Regions from separate parts of the Bacillus sp. 5w2 genome, predicted to be linked through region 4. Evidence: riboswitches for the same ligand, from Rfam matches in the RefSeq annotation. Region 4 holds a riboswitch; each other region holds the start of a gene.

Region 1 (6,122 bases), on a different contig from region 4:
ATAAACTTCCATATAAACATATAATTTGAAATAACATTGGCACGAGATCTTCAGATGTAAATGTTTTAAACACTAACATAATAGAAAGTGGAATAATTAAATATAAGTTTTTAAACCATCCTTCAACATACATATTTATCGCTACTGTGATAATAAAAATACCTCCAGCTAATATATAACTTTGCATTTCGGTGAATGTGAGCATTTTTGTAGGATATATCACATCTAATATACTAACAGCTCCTATTAAAAACATTGGCGCAATCATGACTAAAGACCACATAGAAAACCATGTTTTTGTAAATCTTGTTACGAAGGTCATTTTCCGAAGTAGAAAATTAGGACCCATTACAGCTACGATCAATGTAAAACTATAGCCAATGCACTGAATAAGTGAAATTTGTAAAACTCCGTTATTCACTATTAAGATGGAAGCAATAATCCAAAACGACACGATATTCATTACCGTAAATCCAATTTGCTTCCACGTTTCCTGTCTATCCCTTTCCATTACTTTTACAAGTTCATTTGCATATTCTTTCGGTGAGCTTCCGAAAATTTCTTCTACGCTTTTCCCATCACTCTCACCTTCTATTAAATGAAGTTCTGCGTCTTCGATAAAGCTTTCGATGTCACTTTCTTTCACACTCTTTGCCGCTAAAAATAATCTCATATCTAATAAAAACTTTCGTGCTTCACTGGATAGCATTATTTTTCTCTCCCCTTCCCCTCAAGTAGACGCTCTACACTACTTTGCATCGCTTCCCAGCGATCCATAAATTCATTAAGTGCTTCCTCGCCTTTTTCTGTTAATGTATAGTATTTTCGCTTTGGTCCAGATGGAGATTCCTTCATTACACTTGTTATTAATCCTTCCTTTTGCATTCGTATTAATAACGGATAAATACTTCCTTCACTTGCCATGGTAAAGCCATACTTCGCTAGCTTTTCACTCATTTCATAACCGTATATTTCACCTTCAGAAATAATAGCAAGTAAGCATCCTTCTAAAATCCCTTTCAGCATTTGACTTGTCGACATAACTCAAATCCTCCCACTATCTTGTTTTACAAGATAGACAAGCGTAAGTATCTTGCTTTACAAAATAGTATAGCAAGGACTATTTTGTAAAGCAAGATAGCTAGCGATATTTTTCCAAATCTTTGCAGGATTTTTATTATCCACTCTCTAAATAGAGCAATATGAGAACTTTATTACGAAAGGATGTTTTTCACCATGGTTACGAATCGAGTTGTTTTTTTAACAGGTGCTGCAAGTGGTATTGGTTATGAAATGGGAAACGCTTTTGCAAAAGAAGGTGCAAAAGTTGTTATTACCGATCGTCTTGAAGAACGTGCAATAGAAGCTGCTAACCAATTACAAAAAGAAGGCTATCAAGCTATCGGTTTAAAATGTGATGTTACATCTGAAGAAGTAGTTACAGCTGCAATTTCTCAAACAATTAATCATTTCGGTTCATTAGATATATTAATTAACAACGCAGGAATGCAACACGTGTCACCAATTGAAGATTTTCCAACCGAAAAGTTCGAACTACTTATTAAAATTATGCAAATCGCCCCTTTTATCGCAATTAAGCATGCTTTCCCGATTATGAAAAAGCAAAAATATGGTCGTATTATTAATGTAGCTTCCATTAATGGCCTCGTTGGATTCGCTGGAAAAGCTGCCTACAATAGCGCGAAACATGGCGTAATTGGATTAACAAAAGTTGCCGCTTTAGAAGGCGCTACTCACGGTATTACTGTAAATGCTCTTTGTCCTGGTTACGTCGATACCCCTCTTGTGCGTAATCAACTACAAGATTTAGCTACTACACGAAATGTACCACTTGAAAATGTTTTAGAAGATGTCATTTATCCACTTGTACCACAAAAACGCTTATTACAAGTACAAGAAATCGCGGATTATGCTATGTTTTTAGCAAGTGAAAAAGCTAAAGGGATAACTGGACAAGCTGTCGTTATCGATGGTGGTTATACTGCTCAATAAAGTGAAACTTTATTGAGTGGGGGTTTTCTTTATCCCCCACCTAACTTCTTTGCTTTCACTGAAGTTTAAGGTGGGGTCTTACTGCCCATTAATGCGGGATAAAAAATAAGGTTTGCTCACGAAGAGCAAACCTTATTTTTTATCCCGAGGATCGTCATACTGTAGTAATTCCCGCGGCAACTTTTCTATTGCAACAATTACCCCATCTAATTTACTTTCAATTCGATGGAGTAAATATAATGTTACAACAATGGGAAACCCTACATTACCTATCATTTTGATCCACTCTTCCATCTTTTTCGCCTCCTTTCATTATATAAATAAGAGAAAAGAACATATTTAGGCATAAAAAAACAAGCTATTATGTATTAGCTTGTTTTTTCAAACAATGATGCAATTTCTCGCTTATAATCCCCACGTATAATTCCTTTTTCAGTAATAATACCTGTAATTAATTCATTCGGTGTTACGTCAAATGCAGGATTATAAACATCAGTTCCAATTGGCGCCACTTGTTTCCCCAAAATTTTCGTAACTTCTGTTTCATCTCTTTCTTCAATAACAATTTCTGTACCTGTTTGTTTCGTAATATCAAACGTAGATAACGGAGCTGCAACGTAGAACGGGATATCGAAATACTTTGCTAATATCGCTAAATTCATTGTTCCGATTTTATTTGCTGTATCTCCATTTGCAACAATTCGGTCCGCTCCTACAATAATCGCGTTTATTTCTTTCGTTTGAATAGCATGCGCTGCCGTATTATCTGTAATAAGTGTTACATCAATAGCTGCCTGTTTTAATTCCCAGGTCGTTAAACGTCCGCCTTGTAAAACAGGTCTCGTTTCACACGCATACGCATGTAAATGTACACCTTTTTCTTTCCCAATATAAAACGGTGCTAATGCAGTACCATATCTAGCAGTTGCAATACTGCCAGCGTTACAAATTGTTAAAATATTATTCCCGTCTTTAAAGCATGTTAATGCATGTTCTCCAATACTCCGGCATACCGCTTCATCTTCTTGCTGAATGAGAAGCGCTTCTTCTTCTAATATTTTTTGTGCTTCTTTTATTGTAGTAATATCTTGAATAGATTCTCTCATACGATCGATTGCCCAAAATAAATTGACTGCTGTCGGACGTGATGTTCCTAAATAATTACAATCTCTATTAAACTTCTTTTGAAATTCTTCCATATGTACAGTGTTATATTTTTTGGATGCAAGCGCCAAGCCAAATGCAGCTACAATTCCAATTGCAGGTGCTCCTCGCACTTCTAACATGACAATACTCTTCCATACCTCTTCAATCGTCGTTAATGTGTTATATTCTGTGCTATGCGGCAACTTTGTTTGATTTAATACTGCAATAGCATCCCCTTTCCAACTGACAGACCTCGGAATAGTAACAATTGTACTCATGCTTTTATCCCTCCAGAAACCGTCTGTTGAAATAATGTTCGGAACAGTTGAATATCAGCACTCTTAGATTCATATTTTATTAGTTCTTTACCTAAGGATAGCGCTTGTTTCTTAGCTTGAATTCTCGCTTCTTTATTTGCTATTTCATCTAAATCAGCTACATGTGCTAAGCCAATTGTTCTACGGATAAGCTCACATCCGGCAAATCCGACAGCATCCGTAAAAATATTTTGCAAAATAATTGGTAGCCATTGCTTTTCTTTCGTATATGCCTCTACACCTTCTCCAATCCATAACCTCGTAAAAGTTTCTACAAAATAACTCCACGTCTTCTCTATATGGAAAAATAGCAAATTTCTCTGTTCTTCTTCTCTAGATAGAGCATTTAATAATAGATTTGCAATAAATTGACCAAGATCAAATCCAAATGGGCCATATGTTGCAAATTCCGGATCAATCACTTTCGTTTCAGAAGGTGATGAAAAAATACTACCAGTATGTAAATCACCGTGAATAAGCGCTTCTTTTCTCGTTAAAAATTTATATTTATATTGCGCGACTTTTAACTTTAAAGTTTTGTCACTCCACAATTCATCAACCGCTAGTTGTAACTCCGGCTCATAATCATTCGTATCGTAATGACCGAACGGATCTGTAAACACTAAATCTTCTGTAATCTTACAAAGGTCTGGGTTTACAAATGTACCTTCTAGTACCCTTTTCTCTTCTGACTGCAAACCGAAATCTGAGGTGTAAAATAAAACATGTGCTAGAAAACGACCGATATGCTGAGATAAAAGTGGGTACTCTTCTCCGCCTATCAATCCCCTTCTTGTAATTGTTAACCTTGATAAGTCTTCTATGACTGTTACCGCTAACTCTTCATCATGACTGTACACTACCGGAACATAATCTGGTACATACTTCGCAAAGATTTGCAGTGCCTTGCTTTCAATCGTTGCTCTTTTTATAGACAATGGCCAGCTCTCACCAACTACTTTCGCATATGGCAATGCTTGTTTTAATATAATAGACTTCTCTCCATTATCTAATTTGAACACGTAATTTAAATTTCCATCTCCAATTTCATGACAAACTACATTTGCTTTCTTTTCAAAATAACCGTGTTCTTTTGCATATTGTATAGCTGTTTTTTCAGTTAATGAATAATATCCCATCGTCTTCTCCCCCTTTTAAATTCAGAGGTTTTTCTAACACAGAAAAACCTCTTTCCACTAAGAAAGAGGTTTGAAGTTTATCTTCTCCCCTCTTATCTGCCAGAAAGTAAACTTTCTGCTGGAATTAGCACCGTGCCTTTTGGCGTAAATAAACGCCCCATTTCACAATGGTATTACGGTCGGTTGCTGGGCTTCATCGGGCCAAATCCCTCCACCTGCTCTTGATAAGAGTTGTATAATTTTTTAAATTTTTAACTTTATGTTGAAGACTATACCAAGAATAAAAATCACTTGTCAACATTTTATTTGTATAATTCTGGACGACGATCTGCAAAAACCGGAATTCCTTTGCGTACTTCTTTAATTTTCTCGAATGTAAGCTCTCCAAATAAAATTGATTCTTCTTCATTCGCTTCCACAACAACTTCGCCCCAAGGATCGACAATTAAAGAATGACCGGCAAACTCATTATTCGGATCCTTTCCTGCCCTATTACATGCAACAACATAACACTGATTTTCGACTGCTCTTGCTTGCAATAACAAACGCCAATGTGCTAAACGAACTAATGGCCATTCTGCTACAACAAATAAAACCTTTGCACCTTTAGCAGTATGAACACGCATCCACTCTGGGAAACGAATGTCATAACAAATTGTGCCGGCGCACTCAACATCATCTAGCTTAAATTCACCTGTACTATTTCCAGCGATTAAATATTTATGTTCATCCATAAGCTGAAATAAATGAACTTTACTATATTCATTGACTAGTTCTCCTTCCTTGTTTACTACATACATTGTATTTGTAACACCTTGCTCTGCTTGCTTCGCTATAGACCCACCGACAATATGTACACCATATTGCTTCGACCATTCTTTCAGCTTTTCTTTCGTTTGCAATCCATCCCTATCTGCAATTTCAGAAAGTCTTGTTAAATCATATCCTGTTGTCCATAGTTCTGGTAAGACGATAACATCTGGTCTTTCCTTCATCGCTTCGCTTATTTTACTTTTAGCGTTCTCAATATTTTTTTCTACATCTCCAAAGACAATATCCATTTGAATACATGCGACTTTCATTTTGTCAGCCCCATTCATAATTTTTTCTTTACAAAATACTGGAAAGATTATATCATTTGTCACTAGAATTGTAACAACTTTCAAAAGAGGTGGAAAGTATGAAATTATTTCAACCTTCTGAGATAGTAACATCATTGCCAACACAATTTTTCGCTTCACTTGTTGCAAAAGTTAACAAAGTCGTTGCAGCTGGTCACGATGTTATTAATCTAGGTCAAGGTAATCCAGATCAACCAACACCGCAGCATATCGTAAAAGCTTTACAAAATGCTGCTGAAAAGACCGTTCATCATAAATATCCACCATTTCGCGGACACGAAAGCTTAAAAGAAGCCGTGGCAACATTCTATCAACGTGAATATGATGTAGTAGTAAATCCAAAAACAGAAGTTGCTATTTTGTTTGGCGGAAAGGCTGGATTAGTA
Region 2 (6,122 bases), on a different contig from region 4:
GCTATTACTTGACCGCCGTTCAAAGTGCATATTTAAATGCTAGCAATGATTCCGTCGTTGTTAATGTCTCTGTAAAAAATGTACGAGGTCAAACGATTGGACTATCAGAATTAAAATATAACTTAAAAGGTGAAAAAGACGGAAAGGCCTATGAAGGAAAAGTGCTTGATCAAAACCTTTCTGATATACAAGTTAAACCAAATGAAACGGTAGAATTGAAAATAGCTTTTGAAGTACCAGGTACCGCAGATGAATATATGTTTTATATTGAAAGCTCTTTAGATCCTCTAGGAGCACACTGGAAAATCGATAAGCTGCAATCACAAAAAAACTCTAACTAATTCGTCATGGCGATTTAGTTAGAGTTTTTTTGTTTGAAGTATTCACGAGTATCTACCCTTATCTTTTCAGGTAAAACAATATCAAGTTCTTTATCTAACCATGCAAGAGTCTTTTTACGGAGAAACTCACGCATATGTTCTTCTGCTTCAAGCATTACTAAGTTAATTGTACAAGAAGAATTGCTAGGTTCACAAGAATTACAAGCCTCATCTCGATATAGTAGACCATTCTGTACAATATTTTTACATTGAAAAATAGGTTTCGGGCCTTCGACAGCTTCTATTACATCCCAAAAAGAAATATCTCCTGGAGACTTAGCTAACCTATATCCTCCCTTTACACCTGGGACAGAACTCACAATGCCAGCTTTAGATAATTTACCGAAAACTTTTGAAAGAAATGTTTCAGAAAGTCCTTGGAACTCTGCCAAATCTTTTATTCCAACACTTTCCTTGGAAGGAGTATTAATTAAATAAACTAAGCAATGCAAGGCATATTCAACCCCAACACTATATTGCATATACAAATCACCTGCTTTTTATTTTAAGGGTTATCAAATTGTATCTTAGGACCATTTAGAATTTTAGTCAAATAAAGTGAAACTTTAATCAGTGGATGGTGTTCATCCCCCAATGATTATCAGCCCTCACCAATCGGGCTTTTAGAATAGTATGTATTTCATTTGACAAAAATAATTTCAAAGTTTATATTAAAGACTAAGTTAATCGACGATTAACTTAGTCTTTAATTAAAACGTAAAAACTTTTAAAAAGGGGAAATACAAATGAACAAAACACTTATCATAAACGCACATCCGAAAGTGGATGATACATCATCAGTCAGCATTAAGGTTTTTAACCATTTTTTAGAATCTTATACAGAATTCATTCCTAATAATGAAACGATTGAACAGATTAATTTATACGATGATGTAGTACCAATGATAGATAAAACTGTTTTAAGTGCATGGGAAAAACAAGGAACTGAACAAGAGTTAACCGGTGAAGAACAAAAAGTAACGGAGCGTATGTCCGAAATTTTACAACAATTTAAAAGTGCAAATACGTATGTTATCGTATTACCTTTGCACAACTTTAATATTCCATCAAAGTTAAAAGATTACATGGACAATATCATGATTGCACGTGAAACATTTAAATATACTGAAACTGGATCAGTGGGACTACTTAAAGATGGAAGAAGAATGCTTGTTATACAAGCAAGTGGAGGGATCTATACAAATGATGATTGGTATACAGAAGTGGAATACTCTCATAAATATTTAAAAGCAATGTTTAACTTCCTTGGTATTGAAGATTATCAAATCGTTCGTGCACAAGGAACAGCAGTACTAGATCCAAATGAAGTATTGCAAAATGCGTATAAAGAAGTTGAAGAGGCTGCTTCTAGATTGGCTAACAAATAAAAGTTTTCACTGGAAGAATGATGGGTATAAATAAAGAACCCCTCCACCTTAAGGCAGAGGGGATCTTCTCATTCCTATTTCAAACTACCCGCAATCTCCGTAAAGATAACTCCAAGCGCATGTGCACCTGCATCTGGATATCCTACGCTTCTTTCACCAACTGTACCGGCGCGGCCCATGCGAGCTACCCTTTCTTTCGTGTACTCTGCTCCTTTTTCAAAGGCAGTTTTCATATCTTCTTCGCTTGAAGCGCTAGCTAACCAAGAGTCTACACATGGAGCAAGTGCGTCAACAAGTGTTTTGTAACCAACTACCGCTCCTCTACCGAATGACCTTTCACCTATAAAATCTGCTATCTCTTCTTTTTTCCTATATTTGCACCAGAACCTTATTTTTTAATCAACATTATTTAACTGCCTCTACTTGTTTTTCTAATTCTCTTCCAAGGAATGTAGCAAGTTCAAGCATACCAAATTGATTCGCTACAGACTCTGCGTCAGAATTATAGTTTGTATTTGTATTAATATCATACGTATAAATTGTTCCATCCGCACTGCGAATAAATTCAATACCAGCAACGGTAATCTCATTTTCTTTCAAAAATTCTTTGTACTGTTCAATGATCGGCTCGTGGAAGTCCGGTATAATTTCAAATTTTGTTGACGCTTCTTTCTTACTCTCTTCTCCTACTGGGCAGAAAGCATCTTGAATCGAGCATGCATCCGCTGGACAAAGCTCGAATCCTTCTGATGTATCTACTTTAACTGCATATACAAACTGACCGCCTACAAATTCACAACGTGTAATATATGGTTCTGGCGCTTCAATATATTGCTGGATTAAAGTAATTCCATCAATAGGTTCTTCAAACGCCGGACTATCCAAATATTGCTCTAAAGCATCAATGGAATGAAATAGTTGAACGCCAAGGCCTTTCCCTGCACGATTATGCTTTGTAATGAACGGTACTTCCCCTAACTCCCTTGCTGCCTTTACTATATGATCACGTCCAACAGCACCAATTGTTTTCGGCACTTGTATACCAAAATTTCTTAATGCTGCATATTGATTCAATTTACTTACTTCAAGACGTAATGCACGAGACCCATTAAATACTGTGCGCCCATATCCCTCTAACCAAGCAAGAACTCCTTCCGTCAACTCAGGTGCATATCTATGACCTCTCGTATGTGAAGAAGCACTCATGCGGCTATAAAAAACACCTTGGGGAGGTTCTTGTTCTAACGTAATTGTTCCTTCATTTAAAAACCATTCCTCATACGGTAACTCCAGTTCTTCCAACCTTTTCACTAAATGATCCGTCCATTCCTTATTCTCATGTAATATGTAAATTTTACTCATTTGTAATCAATTCCTTTCTTTTTGCTTCAACTAATGGCATCACTTTTTCAGAAAATCGTTTCATCTCTTCAAGCTGTGGCGAAAATTGTAAAAGTAATAAAGTAACACCCACTTTTTCAAAAGCGAGTATCCTTTCTGCAATTTGTTCTGGTGTTCCAATTAAATTAGGACGTAATCCACGATTAGATACGGAATAATCATTCAGCTTCACTTGCTGTTCCAAATGCGATTTACTAATAAAGTCTTGGTAACCCGCGTAACCTAACGCATCGTCTTTCACATCCGTTATGCGTCTCCATTCCTCTACTGCCTCTTCTTCTGTATCACGACAAATGACGTAAGCCGCAAGCCCGAATGACTGCAATGGCTTCTCTGTAACTTTCTTTCTACGATTCTTCATATCTTCTATTTTCACAGATACTTCTTCCACTGTTCCACCGTGCATTACATATGCATCCGCGTGATTTACAATGACCTCTTTTCCTCGCTCACTCTCACCACCTGCATAAAGCTTAATGCCTTGTTTTTGCACAGGTTTTGGACTTAAATTTGTATGCTGAATCTCATAAAAGTTCCCTTTATAAGAAAACTCGTCTTCCTTCCAAAGCCCCTTCAAAACTGTTACAAATTCCTCTGTACGATCATATCTTTCATCGTGCGCGGTAAATACTCCGCCGTACTGTTTCGCTTCTTCTTCCCACCATGCTGAAACTACATTCAATGTAAAACGACCATTACTTAATTGATCGATATTCGCTGCCATTTTCGCTGTAACTGCTGGATTGTGGAATCCAGGTCTTACAGCTGTCATAATCTCTAATTTATCTGTCACTGCTGCAAGTGCTGCCGCAGTTGTCCACGCCTCTAAACTTGGTGCTGAAACACCTTTTATATCATTTAAATTTAATTCTGCAATAAGTGTTATTGAAAAACCTAATTGTTCTGCCGCTTGCGCTGTTTGTTTTGCATACTCAAACGTAGGCGGCATAGATTCATCATCTACATTTCGAAGCCATCCCCCAAAAATCGGTAACCAAAAACCGTACTCCACTACCTATTCCCCCTTTATCTTTTAGCCATAAAAAAAACTACTCTTATCGAAATAAGAGTAGCCTTCTTGACTAAGTGAACCGCTCTTATCTTTCAGGTGTTTTTTCACCTGCAGGATTTGGCACCTTTCGTTTAAAACGAGGTTGCCGAAGTTTCATAGGGCCCGTCCCTCCACTTCTCAAAATAAGAATTGTTTGATTTCCATTTATTATAATCATCAGAATAATAAAATTCAATCCTTTAATACTTATTTTTCCGATAAACATTAAATGATATATAAAAAAACATATTGTTATAGATAATTATAGGGGTATTATGTTGTTTTAATTGCGAATATATAAAGGGCTATGTTGTATCATGTCGAAAACATCATGTATAACCAAGTTGCTTTACTTCTATCTTAAAAATACAGCAAAAGAGGTGTTAGTAGCATGAAAAATATACGATGCGAGAATTGTGGTTCTACTACATTTAAAGAAGGAAGAGTTGGATTTGCTTATCATGCATATGTTTGTGAAGATGATTCTAGTAGGCTCTTTTCAGTGGGGAAACGTTCCAAACTATTAACTACATTTTGTTTAGAATGTGGTGAGGTGAAATCATTTAGAGTGGAGAAGCCGGAGATATTTGAAGAATAAAATACTAGAATCGAGATGTCCTTCATGTGGAAAAAAACCTAATTTTCTTGGTAGATGTGGTTGTAGTTAATACAAATACCATTCCGGTGGAGGCTCTTTTTTTAGTCAGGAATAAGTTTTTACTGCGGTACACATGAAAATAAATCAGCTGATTATAAAATAAAAAAAAACGCTCATTTGAGCGTTTCATCTATTTAATACCTAATAATTACTTTTTCTTCACTTTGATCTAATAACTCTTTATACTTTAATATTCCATCAGCCCCACGGCTCTCCATGCGTATATTGTATAACGTTTGTTGTATTAACCTTTGATTGGTCTGTTGGAGCATTTACTCCATTTAATAGTATGACCGTAATTATTAATCCAATTGAACTGCTTATGATTCTTTTCATTTTAAAGCCCCTTTCTGAAAACCTTTTTCTTTTTCTTTATATCCTAAATAGAAGTATTCACTAGATTTTATTGAATTTCCTTCTTTATGATATTTAACCGCTAATTTTTCAGCATATTCCTGGACATATTGCCATAAACCTACTTCATTAAAGAAAGAAATTCCTTTAGAAATAGCTAACTCTAATTCTTCAGCGGAAACATTCTCATTCATTCCCTTTAGAATGGTAAAATGATGTTCATATTCTTTTTGTTCTAGTTCATTACAGATTACTAAACCTTTTTCAATTAAAGAGGCTGCAAGCTTTGTTTTCCCTAACTTTAAATTCTCTCTAGCTTCCAAAAAAATCGCTCTAAAGTGATTCGGGATTTTTTGTGATACTTCTGATAAATAACGAAGTGCTAAATCAGATAGGTTTTGCTCTGCATACATAACCCCTAAGCTATGTCGAACTCGTAACATTAGCTCTTCTTCATTCTGCTTTTTCAAAATATCCAGAGACGACATAAAATAAACTTCTGCCTGTTCAAATTCATTTAGCTTTACACATGCTAAACCCAGAACATTGTCACACGCTGCGACCTTCCTACTATACCCGTACAGACCTTCAAATATATTTCTTGCTCTAGTTGCATATTGAATGACTAAAATAGGCTGGCAAACATGATAATAATAGCTGGATAGCTTAAAGTTAAATTCTGCTTTTTCAATTGGATCCTGAATATTTTCCAACAAAGATTCTGCTATTCCATAATGCTTTTCAGCCACTTTAAAATCACCGTTTACCGTAGCATGAGAAGCCTTAAAGAAATGGTAATAATATAATAAAGATTCATCTGATGGCACTTCATCTAACTTCATTTTTCTTAGATCATTCTTAGATATGTCAGATTGATGGGGATAAAACTC
Region 3 (6,122 bases), on a different contig from region 4:
TAGATCACTAATAAAGGTTTGCTGCTGTTGCTGATTCGTTTGCAACTCTTGTTGTTTTTGAACTAATTTCTGTTCGGATTCTTTTAATTGTTGCTCTTTTTTCTCAACAGCCTCTTTTTCAGTTGCTACAGCATTTTGGTCAGTTGTCTGCTTTTTCACAATATCTGTATCATTGTTTAAAATTAAACTTACAGAGTACATATTATCAACAAGATCTGCAATGTTTGTAGAATTTGTTAATACCTCTGTAATAATATTTGTACGAGGTTTTTCTTGCATAGATTGTAAACGTTGCTTAATAACTTCCTGACGCGTATCTATGTTTGTTTGTAATTGCTCTATATGTTTCTTTTTTTCAGCGATTACTTGTTGTGTTTTACTAATTTCTTTTTTTGTATCGTTTAATTCAGCTTCGTTTTTATTAATAGAAGTAGTTAGGTCGTCGATTTTCTTTTGTAATTCTTGAATTTCCTTTTCTATTTGTTCTTTCTCGGCTGATTTATTTTGTAAGTCATTTTGTTTTCCTTCTAATTCAGATTGAATATTAGATAATTTATCTTGATTCGTTTCAGCGTATGCGGGTGAAAGAAACGGAGAAACAAAAATCGTTCCTGCTGCTAAAACACTGAACGCTGCAAATTTCTTTTTCATGGTTGTCTGGCTCCTTTCCCTATGAATGTTATATATCATAAGAAGAAGGGTGTCTATCGTTGTAACCATAATGTAAAGAAAATTTTATAAAATTGCTAAGTTTTGTAGGAAATTATCGTCTTTTAACGATAATTTTCACGGCAGATGGATTTTTAAAATTCATGTAAAAAGGATGTATTATTTAATTTTTGTTGTAAAATAAAGGGAAAAATACGTTTGTTTTATATAGTGAAATATTAGATGAGAATCCAATAAAACACTGATAAGGAATCGTTCTCATGTGAGGTTTTCTGACATGGGTTTTGTTTTTGTCAAGAAAATTATTTGCGTTCGGGCAAACTTATTTTGTTGTCAGATTTAAAATTTTGATTTATGATTTTTAACAGGGACAAAATGTAGTGAATTGTCGAATAATATGTAATACTCTTAATTTCATGTTTTTATAGAGATAGAATGAGAGATAGAGTGACACATCGAAGAGGGGGTTACAACAAATATGAAAAGAATAGGACTTGCATGGCAAATATTAATAGGACTTGCGCTTGGTATTGCAGTTGGGGCGATTTTCTTTGATAATCCAGCGGTTGTGAAATATTTACAACCAATTGGTGATATTTTCATCCGATTAATTAAAATGATCGTTGTACCAATTGTTGTAGCAAGTATTGTTGTTGGGGTTGCTGGTGTTGGCGATGTTAAAAAACTAGGCCGACTAGGCGGAAAAACAATTCTTTATTTTGAAATTATTACAACAATTGCAATTATTGTCGGTCTATTAATTGCGAATATTTTCCAACCAGGAAAAGGCGTAAATATGGATCAGTTAACGAAGACAGATATTTCGAAATATACACATACGACAGAGCAAGTGCAAAGTCATTCATTTGCAGATACATTTGTAAATATTGTTCCAACGAACATTATGAAGTCATTAGCTGACGGAGATATGCTTGCTATTATCTTCTTCTCTGTATTATTTGGTTTAGGTGTAGCAGCAATTGGTGAAAGAGGAAGACCGGTTCTTCAATTTTTCCAAGGTGTAGCTGATGCAATGTTTTATGTAACAAACCAAGTTATGAAATTTGCACCATTTGGTGTGTTTGCACTAATTGGTGTTACAGTTTCTACATTCGGTCTAGCTTCATTAATTCCATTAGGGAAATTACTAATTGTCGTATATGGAGCAATGATCTTCTTCGTCGTAGTTGTCTTAGGACTTACAGCGAAAATATTTGGAATTAACATTTTCCAATTCTTTAAGATTTTAAAAGACGAGCTGATCTTAGCATATTCTACAGCGAGTTCAGAAACAGTTTTACCGAAAATCATGGAGAAAATGGAGAAGTTCGGTTGTCCGAAAGCAATTACATCTTTCGTTATTCCGACAGGTTATTCATTTAACTTAGATGGATCAACTTTATATCAAGCAATTGCGGCTATTTTCTTAGCACAAATGTACGGTATTGATTTATCTATTACACAACAAATTACATTATTACTTGTATTAATGGTTACATCAAAAGGTATCGCAGGTGTACCAGGCGTATCATTCGTTGTATTATTAGCGACACTTGGTACAGTAGGTATTCCACCTGAAGGTTTAGCATTCATCGCTGGTATTGACCGTATTTTAGATATGGCTCGTACAGCAGTTAACGTTGTAGGAAACTCTTTAGCAGCTGTAGTTATGTCTAAGTGGGAAGGTCAATATGACGCTGAAAAAGGACAAGCTTATTTGAAAGAGATTTCTGAAAAAGGTCAAGCGGCTTAATTATAATATGAACAAGCTCTCACATAATATGTGGGAGCTTTTCTGTATATAGAAGAGGAGTAGACGTAATGAAACGTAAATATGGTGACGGTTCTTCGTGGAAGCGACTAATAGAGAAGGATTATACGGTTAAGCAAATAGAAGAGGGAATGCTAGGAATACTGGAAATAAAAAAGGTGAAAGAACCAAGTTGTAAAGAATATGATGGTAAAGAACTTTGTATTGCAGGCAATCAGTATACGTGGATTCAATATTTCATAGACGGGAAAAACTTTGCGATTACGGCTATGTTAGATGATCAGAAAAAATTAGTACAATATTATATCGATGTGGCGAAAGAATATGAAATAGACGAACGTAGTTTACCGTATTTTGATGATTTATATTTAGATGTAGTATTATTACCGAACGGTAAGATGTATGTACTAGATGAAGATGAGCTAGAGGATGCCTATAAAAGTGGCGATGTTACAAAAGAAGAGTACGAGTTAGCTTGGTACACTACGAAATGGATAATAGCTGCAATAAAGAATAGTGAATTTTATTGGATTTCAATATTGGAAGAAGAAATCAAAAAGTTAAAATGATTGTTGTATTCAAATTTTTGCATAATTACCAAAAAAATCTATACAAAAAATAATTGACTTTTGTTTTGTAAGCGAGTAAAGTTAGGGAAGAAATTATTATTAAAAAATAAATATGAAACCTTCTTATAAAGAGAGGCGGAGGGACTGGCCCTACGATGCCTCGGCAGCGGACTCGATTTCAGAGTGCTGTGCCAAATCCAGCAAGCATGTGCTTGAAAGATGAGAAGAGTGTTTCTTATAGATGTATAAGACCTCTTCTCATTGGAAGAGGTCTTTTGTTATTCATTAGAAAAAGGTTGAAACTAGGGAGAGATGGTACTTTGAAAGAAACGAGAGGAAATGGTTTGGCTTTATTACCACTTGGAATATTTTTGGCGCTATTTATTGGTTCTGGAATTATTACAGGTGATTTCTATAAATTGCCGATACTTGTAGCGATTTCAATTGCTGTAGGAGTCGCTTTAGCAATGAATCGTAAAGAAAGTTTTAATGTAAAAGTGGAACGATTTGCTAAAGGTGCAGGGAACCCAGATATTATGATTATGGTTTTGATTTTTGTACTGGCGGGAGCGTTTTCTGAAACAGCAAAAGGGATGGGCGGCGTTGATTCTACAGTTAACTTAGCGTTATCAATTTTACCGCAAGGATTTATCGTAGCTGGAATTTTTGTTATAGGGGCATTTATTTCATTAGCGATGGGAACTTCAATGGGAACAATTGCTGCATTAGCACCAATTGCTGTAGGTATTAGTGGGCAAACTGATATCTCAATTGCACTTACGATGGCTACTGTCGTAGGCGGAGCGATGTTTGGTGATAATTTATCATTTATTTCAGATACAACAATCGCAGCTGTACGTTCACAAGGAACAGAAATGAAAGATAAGTTTAAAACGAACTTTTTAATTGTATTACCAGCAGCTATTATTACAATTGTACTTTTAGTAATCGTCACTTTAGGAAGCGATACGCAGATTAAAGCGCATAGCTTTGACTGGATAAAGATTTTACCTTATGCAGGAGTACTTATTACAGCGCTACTTGGTTGGAATGTACTTATCGTGTTAACTGGTGGAACTGTACTATCTGGCGTTATCGGTCTTTTAGATGGAAGTTACACGTTAGAGAGTTTCTTTAAAAGTGTAACGACTGGAATGGGCGGTATGATGGAGTTAGTATTACTAGCTATTTTAATTGGCGGTATGGTCGAACTGATTCAATATAATGGTGGCATTCAATATTTAATGAATATTTTAACGCGTAACATTCGTTCAAAAAAAGGAGCAGAGTTTGGTATTGCTGGCTTAGTGAGTATGACGAATATGTGTACAGCGAATAATACAATTTCTATTATCTTTACAGGTCCACTTGCGAAAAATATTGCAGATCAATATGAAATTGATCCTCGTAAATCAGCGAGTGTATTAGATCTTTTCTCATGTTGTGTGCAAGGATTAATTCCGTATGGTGCGCAAATGTTAACGGCAGCAGGATTTGCGGCGTTATCTCCAATTGAATTGTTGCCATATGCGTTTTATCCAATCTTAGTTGGAGTATGTGGAATCATTTCTATATTAATTGGTTTCCCGAGGTTTTCTAAAGTAGCGGGAAAGAAAGAGTATCATAAAACAGCATAATGAATAGTAACGAAAGCCGTACAGAGAATATTCTCTGTACGGCTTTTTATGTGCGATAAAAGAGTAAAGCATCCGATCTTACCGCATGTTTTTACAAAAGGCTGAATGCAACTCGGTCTTAAGTCTGAGTCAAAAACGGTTCTTAAGCTCGTTATGGAAACATGAAAAAATAGTTAAGATAAGAGTATCAAATCGAAGGGAGGCAAGCACAAGATGAAACAATTTCTAGCGTTTATCGCGGCCGGTATTTTGGCTTTAATTGCTCTTGGTAGTCTTGCTGGTATTGTAGGATTCGCAATCGGAGCAGGAGTTGTGTACTGGAGCTATAAATCATTTGTGCGAGCTAAATCATTTTTTGGAAAGTTAGCTTGGGGTATTGTTGGTTTAATCGGTTTATCCATTGCACTTTCTCATTCCCCAGCACTAATCGGTATCGCAGCATTAGTAGTTTTATACTACGGATACCGTGAGTGGAAAAAAGAAAAAGATGTAGTTGTTGATTCTGCTCCAGAAAGTTCTAAACCATATAGTAACTTTGAAGATGAGTGGAACAAGTTAATGAAAAACTAATATAAAATAAATCAAATTTATAAAGTAGAAGAGAGGAAGATTATAATGAAACAATCTTTATTCGGACGTGTACGCGATGCAATTTTAGCAGATTTTCATAATGTGTTAGATGAGAAAGAAAGAAAAAATCCAATCGCTATGTTAAATCAATATTTACGAGATAGTGAGCGTGAAATAACAAAAATTGAGAAGTTAATTCAGCGCCATAAAACATTAAAATCTAATTTCGCTCGTGAGCTTGAGCAAGCACGTTATTTCGTTAATAAAAGATCAAAGCAAGCGATCATCGCACAAGAAGCAGGCGAACTACAACTGCATGAGCGTGCGTTAGAAGAAGTAGCTTATTATGAAGGGCAAGTAACTCGATTAGAAGAAATGTATGCAGGTGTTGTAGAGCAAATTGATGAGTTAGAGCGTCGTCTTGCTGAGATGAAAAATAAATTAAAAGAAATGCACGCGAAACGTATGGAATTAATGGCACGTGAAAATATGGCACATGCTAATCGCCGTATGAATACTGCGATGCATAAAATGGATGAAAATAATCCGTTCTTACGCTTTGAAGAAATTGAAGATCATATTCGCGATATAGAAACTCGTATGAATGAGGGGCATGAACGTGACACATTTGATATGAAGATTGCAAAGCTTGAGCGTGAAATGAAAGAAAAGAATGATGTATCGTTAACGAAAGAGTTAACAAAATAATAGTAGTATATTATAAAACAGGCTTATGATATAGTGATAGGAGAAAAGGTGTTGGAAAGCAATGCCTTTTCTTCTATGTATATGTGACAAGAAGGGGGGAGCTGAAATGAAGAAGCATTTTTCAAAAACACAATTAATGGGGATGCTCCTCATCATATTTGGATTTGGTCTATTTCTTGATATGATACTTGGACATTT
Region 4 (6,122 bases):
ACTCTGTTCAACATATTATTTTGTTTTTTATTTATCGTTCCTATAATCCTGGCGTAATATCAGCTGTTTTCATTGCTATTTTTTCTATTTTCTTTTTTTTATCCCAAAAATACTTAATTCATAACAAGCAATTCGTAATTACACTTATTTTCAGCTTATTTTCTTACCCCATTATAATTTGGATTATCTTACTACTCGCTAGCTACTTTTAGTAATAAAAAAAGACCAGGAAAACTCCTGGTCCATTACTCTACTTAACAAACATTGGATTCTACGTTATACAGAATTGGAAGGTACAGAATTAGGGTTTTGTTTGTTAAGTAGATTATATGTTGAACGAGCTAACAGCGGAGGGGTTCCTACTGTTAATCGTTAAACCCACTAATTATTTTACGATTTTTTCAAGCTCATCAAGTGAAAGATCTACTGAAATGGAACCATCATTTGTTTCTTTCTTAATTGCATCTGTTACTTCTTTTGAATGATATAGTTCAATTACTTTTTTCAGTGTTGGATCATCTTTATCTTTTGTACGAGCTGCAAAAATGTTAATATATGGCTTCGCATTTTCATTCTTTGGATCTTCTAAGAAAATTGGATCCTTCGCTGGATCTAATCCAGCTTGACCAGCAACACCGTTATTAATAACTGAAGCTGCTACATCTTTTAATACACGAGGTGTTTGCTGTGCGATAACCGGTGTAATTTTTAACTTCTTCGGATTTTCAGCAATGCCGCTTGGGTCTCCAAATAAGCCAAAGTCTTTCTTAAGCTTTAATAATCCAGCTGCATCAAGAAGTTTTAATGCACGAGCTTGGTTCGTTGGATCATTTGGAATCGCAATTTCTGAACCATCTGGAATTTCATTTGCCTTCTTATATTTTTCAGAGTATAAGCCCATTGGTGCAATTTGCGTTGTACCAACAGCTGTAATATCTAACTTATGCTCTTTTTTAAATTGCTCTAAGAAAGCAACGTGCTGGAATGAGTTTAGTTCAATATCTCCATCAGCTAACGCTTTATTTGGCGTTGTGTAATCAGAGAACTCAACCAGTTTAACTTTAATTCCTTCTTTTTCAGCTTTTTCCTTTACAATTTCCCAAGCGTTTCCATCCGTTCCAGTTACACCAATGCGAACTGTTTTCTCTTTTGCTCCTGCCCCCGTGTCCCCACTTGAGCAGCCGCTTAATGCTGAAATCCCTACGATTGCTGATAATGCAAATGCTAAAATTTTCTTCATTTTCTTTTCCCCTCTTCCTTTTTATGATCTGCGTAAAAAGACTTTCGCAAAGTAGTTTCCTAAGTTTTGAGCTACCTGTACGAGAATAATAAGTAAAACGACCGTTACGAACATAACTGATGTATCAAAACGTTGATAACCATATGTCATCGCTAAGTCACCAAGACCGCCACCACCGACAAGCCCAGCAACTGCAGAAAATTCAATTAAACCAACTGTCATAAATGTAACCCCTAAGATCAATGGCGCTAACGCTTCTGGCACAAGAATTTCAAAAACAATTCTAATTGGTGAAGCTCCCATTGCTTGTGCTGCTTCAATTACCCCCTTCGGAACAGAAACAAGATTTGTTTCAACCATTCTCGCAATACCAATCGAAGCGACTAACGTCATTGGGAAAATTGCTGCTGCTGTTCCAATCGTCGTTCCAATAACGCTTCTTGTTAGTGGGCTTAAAGCTACTAAGAAGATGATGAATGGAACCGGGCGAATTGTATTAATAATGATATTAAGAATAGAAAAGACCCATTTATTTTCTAAAAAGTTTCCTTTTCTCGTTACATATAACAGTAAACCTAGAGGTATACCAAGAATTGTAGCAAATATAAGGGTTACAATTACCATTAAGAGGGTATCCCCCGTCGCATCTACTATGCGTGGCCAAAATATACTCCAATCAACTCGCATGAGCTTCTACCTCCTTCAGCTGCACTTGCAGTCTTAGATGTTGTAATGCTTTTTGAATTTCTTTCTGCTCACCTTGCAGTTCCACAAGTAGATTTCCAAATAGCACATTTTGAAGTTCAATAATATTTCCGTACAGTACGTTTACATCGACGTTATAGTTTTTCGCGATATATGATAGTACTGGCTGCCCTGTCTCTTCACCAGTAAATGTTAAGCGATAAATCTGTCCACCATTTTGAATTTTCCCTAGAACACTTTCCGGTAAATGATCATTAATAATAGAGCGTACAAAGTTTTGAGTTGTCTTTGTTTTTGGTTGTGTGAAAACGTCAAACAGTTTTCCTTCTTCAATAACCTTTCCCTTCTCCATTACAGCTACACGGTGACAAATTTCTTTCACAACATGCATTTCATGTGTAATAAGAAGAATTGTTACATTGTATTCTCGATTTACTTTCTTTAATAAGTTCAAAATTTCTGTCGTTGTTTCTGGATCTAAAGCTGATGTTGCCTCATCACATATAAGAATGTCTGGCGATGTTGCAAGTGCTCTTGCAATACCAACACGCTGCTTTTGTCCGCCTGATAGTTGCTCTGGATAATAGTTTGCTTTATCTTCTAATCCTACAAACTTCAGCAGTTCATTTACTCTTTCTTTTATCTCATTCTTTGGTACTTTCGCTAATTTTAATGGATAAGCAATATTCCCAAACACTGTTCTTGAATTAAATAAATTAAAACTTTGAAAAATCATCCCGATTCTTTGTCTTAGCTTCCGTAATTCTTTCGTCGATAAGGATGTAATATCTTTATCATCTATTGAAATCGTTCCTGCCGTTGGTCTCTCTAACATATTTACTAGGCGTAATAACGTACTCTTTCCAGCGCCACTAAAACCGATAATGCCGAAAATTTCGCCCTTCTCAACTGATAACGTTACATCCTCCACCGCATGAACAGATTGCCCACCTGATTCATATACTTTACTTACATTGTTAAAAGAAATCATTTTTTCCCCTCCTATATGCTGTAAAAACTTGAAGTAGAGCTTTCGAGGTAAAATAAAAAGTGCTCTCCTTCTTATCAACCATAAAGATAAGAAGGAGAGCACTTATATGTACTCGTTCACATCTTCTCATCTTCCAAGCCTTTTATAAGGCTTGCTGGAGTTAGCACGGTATTAAAAAACCCGTTGCTGAGGTATCGTAGGGCCAGTCCCTCCACCTCTCTGGATAAGAATGTATCGATTTAATTGTCGTTTAATTAATTCTCATTATAGAACTCAGAATAATAAGAGTCAATACATTTTTTAGAAAAATATTAATTATTTCTCTATTAAAATTTTTAAATAAAAAATCACAATACAAATAGTAATTTTTAAAGTTATGTAAAATTCTCCTCCTTCATATTTTTTAAAAGGAGAATCCTCTCTATACATTGAATACCATTATTTGAATATGAAATCGGAGGAAGATAAATATATGAAAACAGCTCTTTTACTCGTTGATATTCAAAATGATTATTTTCCGAATGGAAAGATGGAATTGCGTAATCCAGTAGAAGCAAGCGAATATGCTAGCCAGCTGCTACAATTCTTTAGAACGAAAAACGAACCTATTTTTCATATCCAACATGTAGCAATAAAAGATGACGCTACTTTTTTCCTACCAAATACAGAGGGTGTACATATTCATGAAAGCGTACGCCCACTTAGAGAAGAAACCGTTATACTCAAACATTATCCAAATAGTTTTCGCGAAACCGATCTTCTAGAACAATTACAACGTTTAGACATTGAGCACGTCGTCATATGCGGGATGATGACTCATATGTGTATTGATGCTACTGTAAGGGCTGCTTTTGATTTCGGCTTTCCATGTACCGTTATACATGATGCTTGTGCTACAAAAGATCTTTCCTTTAAGAGTGCTACTATACCAGCCGTTTATATTCATAACACAATTTTAGCTAGTTTAAATGGAGTATATGCAAATGTAATGAGTACAGAGGAGTTTTTGGCTACAAAAAAACACTCCCTTCAGTGAGCAAAACCGAAAAGAGTGTTTCTTGTCAAACCATAGATTTTCTTTCAAATTGTATTATACAGGAAATCCTTAAAATGAATACTAAAAAATGTGACTAATAAGTCAACTTTTCTCGTTGATTTGTTTCTATTTACATGTTTATCCTGATATTAATAGGGTTTAGCTAGTTCTAATCACCAAATAGTAATATATGGAAATCACTTTCGGTTCAAATGAATTAGCTTCCCCTATTATAGGGTAAGTTAAAGCATACATTGTCCAAAACGTTAAATATATAACCATAAATGGCCATTGAAAAATAAATCCTATATTTTCAATGGCCATTTACTTTTCGATATAAGCTCTATTATTCGTTGGTTTTGTTGTATCTTTAAAATAACGTTTAATCAAAAACAGAGTTATGTGTAGCAATGGAATAAAAACTACTAATTTATATATATTTGAACGATGAATAACTTACCTATTTTCTTGTGTTTGTTTACACCATATACAAAAAATCAGGGAAAACGTAATCAAAAACGTAACATATTATTTATCTGTTTATTTTTGCTTCTTTTTCAAATACTCTGCACGCAATTTTTCAATTTGCTGCTTTTTATCAAATTTGGCAGGCGTCTGTTTTTCATGAAACTTTGCCACAGCTACCTGACTTTTGTAATCCAATTGATATTTTCCCACTTTGTTCACCTACTTTTCTTGTCTTTAAAGAGAATCTATTCAACAAATATAATATACCTTATTTTACTGAAGTAAACCTTATTTATTAGTTTTTCTACTTATATCTATCTTAATCCGAATATGATTTTATTCAACTAATCTGCCCCGTTAGTTTAAGCAGGAAACTTCACAATCTCAATAGAGTAAAGCCTATTGGTATTAAAATTTTTTGGACAATCTATGGTTGGTTTTTAGTTCTTTAGAGAATTTATTGTTTATTAATTTTATTTTAGCTTAGTGGAAAATGAAAAAGCGTATATAAAATAGACAATATATATAATTAATTTGTAGACCCATTCATGCTTTAAACCACATATAGAAATTTTTTCAAAAAAAAGAGATCTTCGCAGACTGCGAAGATCTCTTCTACTATTTCTTATAAAGTTTCAGAAGTAGTTTTTGCTTGCATGTGAAGTGCTAAGTAATCAGGGCCACCAGCTTTAGAGTCTGTACCAGACATGTTAAAGCCACCGAATGGTTGGTAACCTACGATTGCACCAGTACATCCACGGTTGAAGTATAAGTTACCCACATGGAATTCTTCACGTGCTTTTTCAATATGGTCACGGTTGTTAGTAACAACAGCACCTGTTAAACCGTATTCTGTATTGTTTGCAATTGCAAGTGCATGATCAAAGTCTTTTGCTTTACAGAATGCTACTACTGGTCCAAAGATTTCTTCTTTCATTAAGCGAGCATCTTCTGCAACGTCAGCAACGATTGTTGGTTGGATGAACCAGCCTTTAGAATCGTCTCCTTCGCCACCTGTTAAGATTCTACCTTCTTCTTTACCAATTGCAACATAGCTCATTACTTTATCGAATGCAGCTTGGTCATTAACAGGACCCATGTTTGTACCTAATACAGCTGGGTTAGCTACTGTTAATTCTTTCGTTAATTCAACCGCACGATTTAATACGTGATCGTATACATCTTCATGGATTACTGCACGAGAACATGCAGAACATTTTTGTCCTGAGAATCCGAATGCTGATGCAACGATAGATTTAGCTGCTAATTCAAGATCTGCTTCTTTATCAACAACGATTGTATCTTTACCACCCATTTCAGCGATAACGCGTTTTAACCAAATTTGTCCTGGGTTTACTTTCGCTGCACGCTCATAAATACGGATACCTACATCACGAGATCCAGTGAAGCTCACGAAACGTGTACGAGGGTGATCTACTAAGTAGTCACCAACTTCAGAACCATTACCTGGAACGAAGTTTACTACGCCAGCTGGTAAGCCAGCTTCTTCTAATACTTCCATGAATTTCGCTGCTACTACAGGAGTTGTACTAGCTGGTTTTAGTAATACTGTGTTACCAGAAACTAAAGCAGCTGTTGTCATACCTGCCATAATTGCGAATGGGAAGTTCCAAGGAGAAATGATAACACCTACTCCTAGTGGAATGTAAGAGAAACGATTA

What was found. A riboswitch is a leader RNA that binds a small molecule or an ion and turns the genes downstream of it on or off. The one in region 4 is predicted to bind S-adenosylmethionine.
Region 1: linked by a shared signal. The riboswitch ahead of mtnK (S-methyl-5-thioribose kinase) and the one ahead of ACXY7N_RS14955 (methionine ABC transporter ATP-binding protein) in region 4 are both predicted to bind S-adenosylmethionine.
Region 2: linked by a shared signal. The riboswitch ahead of ACXY7N_RS15570 (LLM class flavin-dependent oxidoreductase) and the one ahead of ACXY7N_RS14955 (methionine ABC transporter ATP-binding protein) in region 4 are both predicted to bind S-adenosylmethionine.
Region 3: linked by a shared signal. The riboswitch ahead of ACXY7N_RS06025 (Na+/H+ antiporter NhaC family protein) and the one ahead of ACXY7N_RS14955 (methionine ABC transporter ATP-binding protein) in region 4 are both predicted to bind S-adenosylmethionine.

The regions. Positions count from the first base shown of each region.
Region 1 covers NZ_JBTIWT010000003.1:350,188-356,309, forward strand. Annotated here, with positions in the region: gene ACXY7N_RS09170 (DUF1129 domain-containing protein) at 1-709, opposite strand, end outside; gene ACXY7N_RS09175 (PadR family transcriptional regulator) at 709-1,041, opposite strand; gene ACXY7N_RS09180 (3-hydroxybutyrate dehydrogenase) at 1,237-2,013, shown strand; gene ACXY7N_RS09185 (YvrJ family protein) at 2,146-2,307, opposite strand; gene mtnA (S-methyl-5-thioribose-1-phosphate isomerase) at 2,382-3,437, opposite strand; gene mtnK (S-methyl-5-thioribose kinase) at 3,434-4,615, opposite strand; SAM riboswitch class I at 4,705-4,846, opposite strand; gene ACXY7N_RS09200 (carbon-nitrogen family hydrolase) at 4,918-5,781, opposite strand; gene ACXY7N_RS09205 (pyridoxal phosphate-dependent aminotransferase) at 5,796-6,122, shown strand, end outside.
Region 2 covers NZ_JBTIWT010000008.1:80,649-86,770, forward strand. Annotated here, with positions in the region: gene ACXY7N_RS15545 (DUF4352 domain-containing protein) at 1-341, shown strand, start outside; gene ACXY7N_RS15550 (RrF2 family transcriptional regulator) at 356-862, opposite strand; gene ACXY7N_RS15555 (FMN-dependent NADH-azoreductase) at 1,127-1,768, shown strand; partial or broken gene ACXY7N_RS15560 (DAK2 domain-containing protein) at 1,843-2,112, opposite strand; gene ACXY7N_RS15565 (ATP-grasp domain-containing protein) at 2,174-3,130, opposite strand; gene ACXY7N_RS15570 (LLM class flavin-dependent oxidoreductase) at 3,123-4,181, opposite strand; SAM riboswitch class I at 4,264-4,370, opposite strand; gene ACXY7N_RS15575 (hypothetical protein) at 4,612-4,818, shown strand; gene ACXY7N_RS15580 (Phr family secreted Rap phosphatase inhibitor) at 5,077-5,214, opposite strand; gene ACXY7N_RS15585 (response regulator aspartate phosphatase) at 5,211-6,122, opposite strand, start outside.
Region 3 covers NZ_JBTIWT010000002.1:331,607-337,728, forward strand. Annotated here, with positions in the region: gene ACXY7N_RS06010 (murein hydrolase activator EnvC family protein) at 1-651, opposite strand, end outside; gene gltP (glutamate/aspartate:proton symporter GltP) at 1,148-2,422, shown strand; gene ACXY7N_RS06020 (ribonuclease FAU-1 family protein) at 2,491-3,009, shown strand; SAM riboswitch class I at 3,130-3,235, shown strand; gene ACXY7N_RS06025 (Na+/H+ antiporter NhaC family protein) at 3,330-4,646, shown strand; gene ACXY7N_RS06030 (lmo0954 family membrane protein) at 4,860-5,216, shown strand; gene ACXY7N_RS06035 (PspA/IM30 family protein) at 5,262-5,924, shown strand; gene liaF (cell wall-active antibiotics response protein LiaF) at 6,031-6,122, shown strand, end outside.
Region 4 covers NZ_JBTIWT010000007.1:176,019-182,140, forward strand. Annotated here, with positions in the region: gene ACXY7N_RS14940 (HXXEE domain-containing protein) at 1-212, shown strand, start outside; gene ACXY7N_RS14945 (MetQ/NlpA family ABC transporter substrate-binding protein) at 386-1,240, opposite strand; gene ACXY7N_RS14950 (methionine ABC transporter permease) at 1,262-1,927, opposite strand; gene ACXY7N_RS14955 (methionine ABC transporter ATP-binding protein) at 1,917-2,936, opposite strand; SAM riboswitch class I at 3,060-3,166, opposite strand; gene ACXY7N_RS14960 (cysteine hydrolase family protein) at 3,409-3,972, shown strand; gene ACXY7N_RS14965 (hypothetical protein) at 4,513-4,650, opposite strand; gene pruA (L-glutamate gamma-semialdehyde dehydrogenase) at 5,066-6,122, opposite strand, start outside.